DNA from 2 places in the Alteromonas sp. H02 genome. Region 2 is predicted to be linked to the other one. Evidence: riboswitches for the same ligand, from Rfam matches in the RefSeq annotation. Region 2 holds a riboswitch; the other holds the start of a gene.
What was found. Region 2 has a riboswitch for thiamine pyrophosphate ahead of thiC (phosphomethylpyrimidine synthase ThiC). Riboswitches for the same ligand answer to the same signal wherever they lie in the genome.
Positions count from the first base shown of each region.

Region 1: it holds a riboswitch for thiamine pyrophosphate, as region 2 does, so the genes downstream of both, AC566Q_RS08380 (TonB-dependent receptor) here and thiC (phosphomethylpyrimidine synthase ThiC) in region 2, are expected to answer to the same signal.

Region 1 covers NZ_CM185021.1:1,822,339-1,828,164, reverse strand. The annotation lists gene pnuC (nicotinamide riboside transporter PnuC) at 1-152, opposite strand, end outside; gene AC566Q_RS08385 (YkoF family thiamine/hydroxymethylpyrimidine-binding protein) at 159-413, opposite strand; gene AC566Q_RS08380 (TonB-dependent receptor) at 423-2,486, opposite strand; TPP riboswitch at 2,543-2,643, opposite strand; gene AC566Q_RS08375 (hypothetical protein) at 2,789-3,463, opposite strand; cyclic di-GMP riboswitch class I at 3,510-3,588, opposite strand; gene AC566Q_RS08370 (helix-turn-helix domain-containing protein) at 3,739-5,502, shown strand; gene AC566Q_RS08365 (GNAT family N-acetyltransferase) at 5,587-5,826, shown strand, end outside.
Region 2 covers NZ_CM185021.1:209,839-215,664, forward strand. The annotation lists gene AC566Q_RS00990 (sensor histidine kinase) at 1-1,358, shown strand, start outside; gene AC566Q_RS00995 (MBL fold metallo-hydrolase) at 1,385-2,146, opposite strand; gene AC566Q_RS01000 (1-acyl-sn-glycerol-3-phosphate acyltransferase) at 2,205-3,311, opposite strand; TPP riboswitch at 3,517-3,633, shown strand; gene thiC (phosphomethylpyrimidine synthase ThiC) at 3,736-5,694, shown strand; gene thiE (thiamine phosphate synthase) at 5,681-5,826, shown strand, end outside.

The sequences.
Region 1 (5,826 bases), 1.6 Mb from region 2:
TAAATAGCAGTGCTGGTGAGGGCTGCCAGCCAGCACCAGGCACTTTGCCGGGCAGCGAGCAGCACATAGGCGATGGCCAGCACAACAGCCAGCCATTCTGCCAGTGAGGTCGCGACAATTTGTTCAACCAATTGAGAAAGGATCTGTTCCATTCTGCCCTACTTACTGCTCATGGCATCAAAATTAAGAAATTTAGCCACAAACACCGCCTGCCCGACTTCTTCATGGGTTCGCTGCATTTCTACGCCCAGCACTTGCATCACCTCGGTGTAGTCACCATGCACCTGGGTGCTGGTAGAACAGGTGATGACTGTAAGGTTTCTGTAACTATTCAGCCGTTCAATAAAGGCCTTGATTGGCCCGATATAGTCATTCACCAATGGGTACAACGATAACTCAACCATCACCTGCATAATGCGCTCCTAGAATTGATAACGAACAGTAACACCGGTCTGACGACCGTTACCCAACTGATAATAGGGTTCATCAAATTCGTAAAAATCGCGGGGATCGTTACTGAATCCGCCAAAACCGCGGGTATAGTAAGTTTCATCAAACGCGTTGTTGATCCACAGCTGTGTTTCCCAGTTCTCTATTCGCCAGCTTAGCTGAGTATGCACCAATGTACGCGAAGGTGCCGTCACATCATGGCCATCAGAAAAGCGATAGCGATCGGCAAAATCCACTTCAACATTCCAGCGAATTGACTCGTTGATATCCAGCTGGCTGAGTAAATTGGCAGTAAACTCGGGCGCCTGAGCCTGCTGCTGCTCGGTCACAGTAGTGCCGTCAGCGCGGGTATAATCTTCAAAATAGGCATCCAGGTACCCACCCGAGAAGCTCAGGTTCCAGTTGTTAGTTGCCTGCCAGCTAAGCTCAACCTCAACGCCCTGGTTGGTACCTAAATCGGCGTTACTGATAATATCAATAAACTCCGCTGAGCCGTCATCCCGATACTGCAGTTCGTAGTCACTGACCTGCGTATCTTCCCGTTTCATGACAAAAAATGCCACGCGGGAGGTTAACTGGTCAGCCAGTCGCCCTTTCATGCCGATTTCATAGTTCCAGTTGTACTCTTCGTCGTAGAAGCGGTTGTCGGTAGACACGTTCTGATCGGGATTAATGCCGGCGCCTTTATAACCACGGGAAACACTGGCATAAACCAGTTGCTGCCCAAGTTGATAACTCAGTGCCAGCTTGCCGCCCAGCATTGTGGAATCTTGCTCACCGCTGAGGCCGGCATTGTCGCCGTAAGAAAAATCATAGTTCTCCGCACGTAATGCAAAGGTCAGCAATAAGTCATTGGTTAACTGGCTTTCCAACTGACCGTAAACAGCCTGTGTGATGGGCTGATACTGACTCACGAAATCGCCATCAGCATAGGTGTACTGACGAAGTAGATCTTCTTTATTGTTCTTAACCCGCGAGCCGATAACCCAGGAGGTCGTGTCGTTAAATAAACGCCATTGATCGCCACTGACGAAGCGTAACTCCACAGTATTGGTCTCTACATCGCGGTAATACGCATCGAAAGAGGTATATCCCCACGGATGAAAGCCATCATAGGTCCAGTCTTCGTCATACGCATAACCTATATTGTGGCTGGCGTGAGTAACTATAAAGTGTAGGTCGCCGCCATCCAGCCGGGTTAGCAGGTTAGCGCTGATAGCATGGGTTTGCTGGCGGTCAAACCCGGGCTCGTCAGACAGTGTTTCGCGAGTGTTATCCAAAGAAAAGGCATCAAACCCGTTGTCGATATCATACCAGCGGTAATTAACGGTTAACGATACTTCATCGCTGTAGTCGTAGCTCGCCGCTAACCGAATAGCACTTTCGTCAATATTGTTGGTGTCGTCGCGGTTAAGGAAAGTATTGCGTACAAAACCATCGCTCTGGTTGTGCACTAATGCACCGCGTATGGCCAGGTTATCTGCGACCTCAACACTCTTACCGGCTTCCACCCGATAGCTACTCTTAGTCGCCGCAGTGAGCTGAACGTAATCGGCGTCTAGCTCCTTGGCCTGAGTGGATTTAATTAACACTGCGCCTGCCAGTGCTCCGGTACCAAACACCGTAGCCTGAGGGCCTCTGAAAATCTCAACCTGCTGGGAATCAAACAGCAGTGCAGCAGCGCCAAGTCCGGTAAAGTCAAAATCGTCCACCATAATGCTCACCGATGGATTAATCGGTTCGGCGTACTGGCTGCGCTCGCCAATGCCGCGAATCTGCACAAAGCGTCCCCGCGAGGCACCTGTTGCAAAATTTACGTTTGGCGCTACTCGCAGTAAATCTTCAATGTGCACAGCCTGACGGTTTTGAATACGTGCATTATCAATGATTGAGGCACTGGCGCTCAGTTGAGCCAGGGCCCGCTGATGAAAGTCGCCGTATACGGTGACTTTTTCGATGTCTTGTTGCTCAGCAGCTAAAGCGCTGACAGATAAACTCAGTAAAGATAAAGAAAACAGAGTTTTAGGTAATTTCATACTGGATCTCTTGTGCAATGATGACCAAAAGATCCGGCTTTTAACGGCAGGTGATAAGGCTTGATTGTAACCATCCCTACGCCGGTATTATCCGGATCAGGTTTAAGGGTTCCCACATCATGGATCTCAGCCGTTTCCGGCACCCCTTGGTGAATGCATTTTGAATGCGCGATGGAGTCTACCAAGACTTAAAAGATTTGCAACTGTTTAACAGATTGTTACGCAGAGGTATTTTTCAGCAGAAATAAGAACGCCCACCGTGACGTGGTGGGCGTTGCTTAATTGCTCCCGGATAAAGAGCTTTATACAGACCGGCGGTGACGACGCCAGCCTGTTATGCCGAGTCCGAGTACTGCCAGCGACAATGCGGTTGGCGCGCTAACCTCAGACAACGTCATATCTCTAAAACGTACTTGAGTGTTGCCACACTCACGGTCACAATCGTTTACCAAGACGATGTGGGTAAAACTGCCACTCAGGTAGTTATCCAGATCGATTGAGAAACGTTGCCAGCGATCGTTGGTATAAGAAAAATCGTCCAGTCCCCAGTTTTGCGTGCCAACCAGGTTAAACGACTGGCTGGAAACCGCGTCAGTCTGACCACCAGAGAAATCAGCAAAGAACAAACCACCAATTTCAGGAAGTGAGGTAGGTACACCTCTGGCTTGGCCACCATCGCCAATGCGCTGGAATAAACGGAATCTGAAATCCAGCGTATAGTTTGTCAGCGGATCGTCCAGATTAACTGAATCAACGCCAAACGTGTCTTCCAAATCAATCGCAAACCAGGAATCTGAGTAAATTCTGATTGCACCATTGTTCTGTACAAAATAATCGCTATCGCCGTTGTTCTGACGGCTCATGCCTTCAAAAGTAGCGGTATCAAAGTCCACATCGTAATTGATAACACCAGCGTTGGCAGAGGCTGCCATACCGCAGGCGACGATTGCTGAACATAATTTTCTGGCCAACTTCATGTTTTAATCCTTAACTACTAATCAATACCTAAAAACTGTACTGACTCTGAGTAACCCGGCCACCTTCGACTTAAAGGCCCGTGGCTTTCCGTCCTTGCTTCACAACAAGTTTGGCTTTGTGCATCATCAAACTGCGGAGTTAATGGTAGCGCAGCCGAAAAATCAAAATAGGACACATTTTATCGAACTATAGGACAATTTTGTCTGTCCTCACTTAACACCCGGGCAAAAGTCGTTATTATGGTGGGAGAATTGCAAGGGATAGAAAAACTGATATGTCTGTTACCTATACAGGAACGTTTTGGTCAGCTGTTACGCGGGCGTTATTATCATTACGCCGGGATAAGAGCCTGACAACGGAAGATGAGTCTACCGCGCTATCAGCGCTTGGCGATATTGAAAGCGGTGATTATCCGGTTACGGCCCTGAATGAAAAGTTAGCACTCCTGAGTAAGAGTGACTCACCGCAACGGATTGGCCAGTCTTTACTGGGTTATCTTGATTTTAACAAGATGGGTACTTTTCACTGTTTTTTATCCATGGCCCGGGATATCAATGCCGCTCTGGATGCTTTACACACTTTCGACACGCCATTATTTGAAGCATCAGAAGAAATTCATATCAACAAAACAGAAAGTCAGGTAACGCTCACAGTAAAAGCTGGCATTCTGGCGGATATGGAACCCTTTGTGGTGGCTTTTCTGCTGGCGCTGTTTCGTCACCTGGCCGGGCGAAATTTCGATTTTAACCAGGTTGAACTGGTTCACGAGCACTCCGAGTGGCTGTTAGCATCCGTTAGTGAAGCTCATTGCGCCCACCACCATCCGGCACCGGCTGTTACTTTCGACGCCAGATGGTTAGCCAGCCCATCGTTTTTTTACAGTCCAAAATTGCAACTTGTGCTGGTTAAAAACCTGCAACCTGCCGGTGAAGGAGGCTTTAAACAGGATCTGGTCGATGCGTTTAAACAGTTTGATACGCCTGCCAGAATTCGCTCTGAGGCGGTTGGCGAACTGTTGGGCATGTCTGAGTCGGTGTTTCGGCGCAAACTCAAACAGGAAAAACTGTCTTTCAATGCCCTGCTAAAATCGCACATTCACGAACGCAGCATAAATGGTTTACTGAGCGGCGAGAAAGTGGATGTGCTGGCTGAGTCACTGGGCTTTTCCGATCGCCGTTCCTTCGACCGCAGTTTTAAGGAGTTTACCGGCATAAGCCCTGGCCAGTTGCGTCAGGTGGGCAGCCGACTGCGATTCCAGCGGGGTAACCAGGCACTGATCGAAGTAACCGAAAACCTGCCTCCCCTGCCGGAAACCATCAGTCATATTGTGAATCTGTCTGATGATCAACTTTCAGTCAGCCGACTGGTAAAGCTCATCGAACCAGACCCTGTATTTCTCGCACACATCATAGGTAAAGCCAGTAAAGCCCTTTACGGATCCGTGCCTCAGTCTCTTGAACAGGCTATCGGCCGTAATCTTGGCGTGAATAACGTGAGAAACCTGGCGGTGTTATTTGCCGCCCAGCAATACCTCACAGTGCAAAGTGTCCATCCGAATATTGAGCGGCTGATAGACGCCATGCTGTTAAGTAATGCCTTATTTGAGGCGTTATTTGCCGGCGAATACAGCAACGAGGATAAAGCCCTGATTGCCCAGCTCATTCTGTTTGGACCACTGGCCTTACTTTTAATATTCCATACCGAACACCTCGATGCCTCATTGTTTTTTGAACAGTGGCAAAGCGCTTCCAGTTTTGATGAGTTTCAGTCTGGCCTGGCTGCAGAGCATAACCTGTGCCTGTATGGCGCCTCATCACTGTTACTGGTCAGATGGGGCTTTACCAGTAAGGTGAATCAGACCTTATGGCGATTGTGTCAGGAGCCGGATGCAAAAGTGAATCAGCGGATCCGCTGTTGTCACGAACTAGCCTTTAACTATTTATGTTTTAATCAGGCGCCAATCCACAACGATCAACTCGCTGCTGCATTGTCAGAACAGCAGTTAACCGAAGCCCGGGATTTACTAGCAAAGTGGTAATGTACCGTTAATGCTTATGGCTGCATTGGTGGCCACTCCACAAACAGGTACAATAGCTATTTTCCATAATGGCGTTTTGCTCATATGCCCAGCGCGAAGACGTTAGCCGCACTATCCGACTGGAATACTGCGCTTAAGAAGACTCCCAATGCTCACCGCCAACTGCTGGTAGTGAGCGGTTCTGCGCATTACTGCAAAGACGTTATTGAACAACTAACACAGCGGTATAGTAACCACGAAACTCTGCTTCTCGGTACATTTCTGTGCCCTGACAATAACTCACTAAGCATCGCCGCCTACCGGCAAATTCTCGGCGTAGAATAC
Region 2 (5,826 bases):
TTTCACGAGGCGACGAAAAGCTCACGGCGCTGCTTTCAACCTTCTCAAATGCGCTGGCGAGATTATGCCATGCCCACTGCAGTTTCGAAATTTACCTGGAAAACACATCGCGTTTTCGGGTGCGCGGTTCCGATACTGCCAGCAACGATCTGGCAAAAACTATGCAGGCATTGTTATCAGAGGGCGGGCTGCCGGCCAGCCTTGCTCAGGCCATTGAGGAACAGCACCCACAAATTCATCTGCTGGATGAAAGCGTTAGGCTGGAGCCGGTCACCCAACCAATGACAACCCATATAGGTAGTTATCTGGCATTCCCCATCGTGGTGTATAAACGGGTAGTGTGTTTATTGCTTTACCTGATCCCCGAACAGGAGATGGATAGGGTTTCCATGAAGCAGATTACGATTATCAATAAGGCCGCCGAGCAGCTTACGGTGTTGTTAGAGCGCAAACAGGCTGAGTCGAGCCTGAAGAAACAATATACCCGTCTGCGGGATACGCTGCTGGAGCTTAAATCCACTAAACAGGCATTGGCACACAACGAAAAGCTCGCCAGTATCGGGCGTATGGCAGCGGGCATCGCTCACGAAATTAATAATCCACTGTCATTTGTGATCAGCAACTTCTCCTCAATGGATAGCTATCTGGATAACATTATTCAGTTGCAGTCCATGCAGAGTGAGCTGTTAACTGCCATAGACATTCAGCAGGATCAAAAAGCGGCTCATCTCAAACAAAGTCTCAGTGAATTTGAGGAGCAGGCGGGTATACCGTTTATTTTGGAAGATATCAGAGCAATCGTCGCTGATTCTTTTAATGGTCTGCAACGGGTTAAAAATATCATTAGCGACTTACGCTCTTTTTCTCATAATCAGACCGGAGAAAAAGAGGTTTGTGATTTCTCTGTGCTGCTGGATGACACTCTGAAGATGATGCGATATGACCTGGATAACAAGGTCAGTATCCAGCGGGATGTTGAGTTTAATGGCGTGTTGCATACGCACTCAGGTCTCATTGAGCAGGTACTGGTGAATCTGATTAAAAACGCCGTTCAGGCAATGGAGACGGCAGAAACGGCTGAGCCGGTTATTCAAATAAGCGCTGCAGAGATAGATAATACGCTGCACATTCGGATTAGGGATAATGGGCCGGGCATGACAGCCGACATCCAGCAGAAAATATTTGAACCCTTCTTTACCACCAAACCCATTGGCGAGGGAACCGGGCTGGGTTTATCGGTGGTTTATAACATCATGCAGCGACTGGAGGGTTCTATTCAATGCGCCAGCGAGCCGGGCGTATTCACCGAATTTACCTTGCAATTGCCTTTGCAGCAGGACGGTGAGTCAGAGGAGTAATCGTTGCTACGGTTAACGCTTTGTTATTAGTGCTGGTTAGGACGTAAGCCCAAGGCCCGGTAAATTCTGATTTTACTTGAGTGCCAGTGATTTTTCGGCAGCGCAGGGGCCTGCGCAATCAGTGCGTCGTAGTCGATGTCCTTATCAAGTAGCGGTTTCACATGAGCGCAGTACACCCTGGACGGATTGAGGTGACTTACGCGCCAGAGTGAACGTTTATACTGATTGGGGTGACATACCGGGTAGGGCGATGTCAGTTGCTTTTTCACCGACACAATTAAATCAGCCACATAGAGTTGCCCGGTTGGCAGGTGGAGTAAGGATAGGTCGTGGTCGGTATGACCAGGGGTGTATAGCACCTGCCAGTCTGCAAATAATGGCAACCGCTGCTCGTCGCTGAGTCGGATATCCGGCTCAAAGGACGGCTTATACCAGATGTGCCGCTTGGGTTTACCTAACTTACCCGCTACCCACCAGGTCAGCGCCACATCAATGGCATGAGCGGCTCTGCCGGCGATGCCACGATACCAGCCCGGCGCTTTGGGGTGACATGCGAGTAACGCCCCACTTCGTTGTTGTAATAACCGCGCGCCACCGGCGTGATCAGGGTGCATGTGGGTAACTACAATGAGTTTTAGCGCAGTCAGTGGCAAGCCAATTTCATCACGAATATAGTGACAAACGGTTTCCACATCGGCGCGGCTGCAGCCATCGAGCAACATTAGCCCCGCCTGGTCTTCTACCAGATAAATATTTTCGATATAGCCGGCAATGGCACGAAGTTGCATAAACACCTGCTGTTTTAATCAGTCGGGTGATGTTAGCAGAGAGTTTCTGGTCCAACCACTATTTGGCGTTATGTACCGGGTTAGCATAGTTGGCTATCAGATAGCTGTGGGCCTGTTCGGGTAGCTCCGCGAGCTTGGCGGCAAAGCGATCGCGACAGGCCTGCGAGAGCTCGTCGCAGCTTTGGTTGGCGGCCAGATAGTTAATCGGATATAGCTGGTAGTTGTGGTGGATTTGCTGGTCGATATGTTTAGCCAGTGCTTCCGGTGTTTCGAAATCCTCGGTGACCACATCACCAAAGTTTACGCTCACCCGGCACTTATTGCCGATGATGCCCTGGATAATACTGTCGATATCTTCAAATTCTGTTTTGTTGTAACTACCGAGGTGCTCGCGCTGATAGAGCTCGTTGGCTTTAGCAATATCACAGGGATCGTTTTCGTAGGAAATGGCAACCGGCACGATATTTAATGTTTTCATGTACTCACCGAAGGCGAGTTTCTGTTGCTTGCCAGCCATGTAAAACATTTTCAGGATCGCCGGGTCGGTCAGGTCCATGCCGTCTTTGGCGCGCCCTTCGCGCTGAGCTATCCATATCGACTGCTGGTGGTTTAATGAGTCTTTAATAAAATTCGACAGCTGGGTGAGTGCTTTAAGTAACTCCCGCGGGCCCTTGGCTGAGCGTTTTACCACGAACCCTTTGTTGAGCTTCATTAACTCGGTGGCACTGGGCTTTTTGAGCAGGTTATCACCAAATGCGATCAGCGCAGTTTCGTGGCCGGCCCGGTGCAGGGCAAAATTAACCAGTGCTGGATCCATCGCGATATCGCGGTGATTAGAAATAAAAATATAAGCCTGGTTGGGGTCGAGTTTATCCAACCCTTTTACGGTGATGCCCTGACTGGTGCGCTGTAGCAGCGATTGCATAAACACACCCACTTCGTTTTGAATGTGGGCAACGGTTTTAAGCTTTCGCCACTTTAGTCGCATCAACACTTTTACCAGCGGGCTCAGCAACGACGACAGCCAGCGCGGGCTGTGTTCAAACCGGTGATTAACTATAGCGTTGATAAATTCCTGATCGTTAATCAGTCGCTCAATGGACGCGGGAACCTCTGCGTCGTTAAACGGGCGAATGTCGTGATACGGATCGGCGTTATCGGTCATAATGCTGCTATGGTTATTGTTGCTGAGAAAAAGCGCACATTGTACGCACATTCAGCGAATTGGGTAGTGTTGATACAATTATTCCCGGTCAAAATGACCATTTCATTAAGAGAAAACTAACTTACCTGCAGGCCTTGAAGTGGCGGATTGCATTCCCTATACTCGGACGCAATCTGATTGCAAAAGCCAACTAGGCTGCAATTAACGATACTTGTCGGAGTGCTTCGCTATTCCTTACGGAATGCAAGCTGAGACCGCGAAAGCGGGATCCGTTGAACCTGATCAGGCTAATACCTGCGAAGGGAACAAGGCAATATTACCTACAGTACAATACAGCACCGAAAGGTTTTGTTTTGGTTGTGGTAATCGTCTTTTTAAACACTCCTGACAAGCATTTTTCTCACTTCCAAAAGGAATAAATGCTATGTCAACACGACGTCAACAGCGCGAACAAGCACAACATTTTATTGAGCAATTAAGCGGCGAGAGCTTTACCGGTTCAAGGCGGGTTTATCTGCATGGCTCAGACCAGACTGTTCGCGTTCCTATGCGCAGTATTGCGCAGTCAGACAGCCTGCTCGGTGGCGATGCTGCCAATCCGGTTTATCAAGCTAATGAGCCGGTACTGGTTTACGATACCTCAGGCCCCTATGGCGATCCGGATATCAACATCAATGTGCACAATGGCTTGCAAGGAGTCAGGGAGCAATGGATTGAGCAGCGCGGCGATTGCGAGGCAGTGGCAGTGTCAGCATCACAGTTTACCCGCGAAAGCCAGCTTGATGAGCATGCCCGCGCATTACGGATGCAGGTGGAACGCCCGATAAAAACCGCTAAATCCGGTCAATGTGTTACCCAGCTTCACTATGCCCGGCAGGGGATCATAACGCCGGAAATGGAGTTCATTGCCATTCGGGAGAATATGGGCCGGGCACAGGTTCGTGATGAAGCGCTGTTACAACAGCACAAAGGGGAAAACTTCGGCACCGCATTACCGGAGCAGATTACGCCGGAGTTTGTTCGGGCTGAAGTGGCCGCCGGGCGAGCCATTATTCCGGCAAATATTAATCACCCGGAGTCTGAACCAATGATTATTGGTCGCAATTTTCTGGTTAAGGTGAATGCCAATATTGGTAATTCTGCGGTCACCTCTTCCATTGAAGAAGAGGTCGAAAAACTGGTGTGGGCAACCCGCTGGGGCGCAGATACCATCATGGACTTATCAACCGGTCGCAATATTCACGAAACCCGGGAGTGGTTGCTTCGCAACAGCCCGGTCCCCCTCGGTACCGTGCCCATTTATCAGGCGCTAGAAAAAGTGAACGGTGTCGCGCAGGACCTCACCTGGCCACTGTTTCGTGACACGCTTATTGAACAAGCGGAACAAGGTGTGGATTACTTTACGATACACGCCGGTGTGTTGTTGCGGTATGTACCAATGACGGCAAACCGGGTCACGGGCATTGTATCCCGTGGCGGCTCCATTATGGCTAAGTGGTGCCTGAGTCATCACGCTGAAAGCTTTTTGTACGAGAACTTCAGAGAAATCTGCCAGATTTGTGCGGCTTATGATGTGTCGCTGAGTTTGGGAGATGGTTTGCGTCCAGGTTCGGTAGCCGATGCCAACGATGAGGCGCAGTTTGCCGAGTTGCATACCCTCGGTGAGCTCACCAAAATTGCCTGGGAATATGACGTACAGGTGATGATTGAGGGGCCCGGACATGTGCCCATGCACTTAATTAAAGCCAATATGGAAGAGCAGTTAGACCATTGTCATGGCGCGCCTTTTTATACCCTGGGCCCGCTTACCACTGATATTGCGCCAGGTTATGACCACTTTACGTCGGGGATTGGTGCCGCCATGATTGGTTGGTTTGGCTGTGCAATGCTCTGCTACGTCACGCCCAAAGAGCACCTGGGCCTGCCGAATAAAGAAGATGTTAAACAGGGGCTTATCACGTATAAGATTGCCGCCCACGCGGCCGATTTGGCGAAAGGGCACCCGGCAGCGCAAATTCGGGACAACGCCATGTCCAAAGCCCGCTTTGAATTTCGCTGGGAAGACCAGTTTAATCTGGCACTAGACCCGGGGACCGCGCGGGCATACCACGATGAAACCCTTCCCCAGGCTGCTGGTAAAGTGGCTCATTTTTGTTCCATGTGTGGCCCCAAATTTTGCTCGATGAAGATTTCCCATGAAGTCCGTGAAGCGGCTGCTAAGGAGTCTAGGGGAGAGGCGATCGCGGTGAATGTCACGCCTCACCAAACTACCGCCGAGCAGTTGGATGGTATGCGCGCCAAATCAGCCGAATTCAACCGGCGCGGCGCTGAGCTCTATCATCCGGCCGTCAGCACCGGGGATAGCGATCATGACAGCCACTGAACAGCGTCCAGTAGTCTGGTGTATCGGCGGGTCTGACAGTGGCGGAGGCGCGGGGATTCAGGCCGATACGCTCACACTTCACGATTTAGGTTGCCATGCCTGCACGGTTGTCACCGCAATAACGGCGCAGAA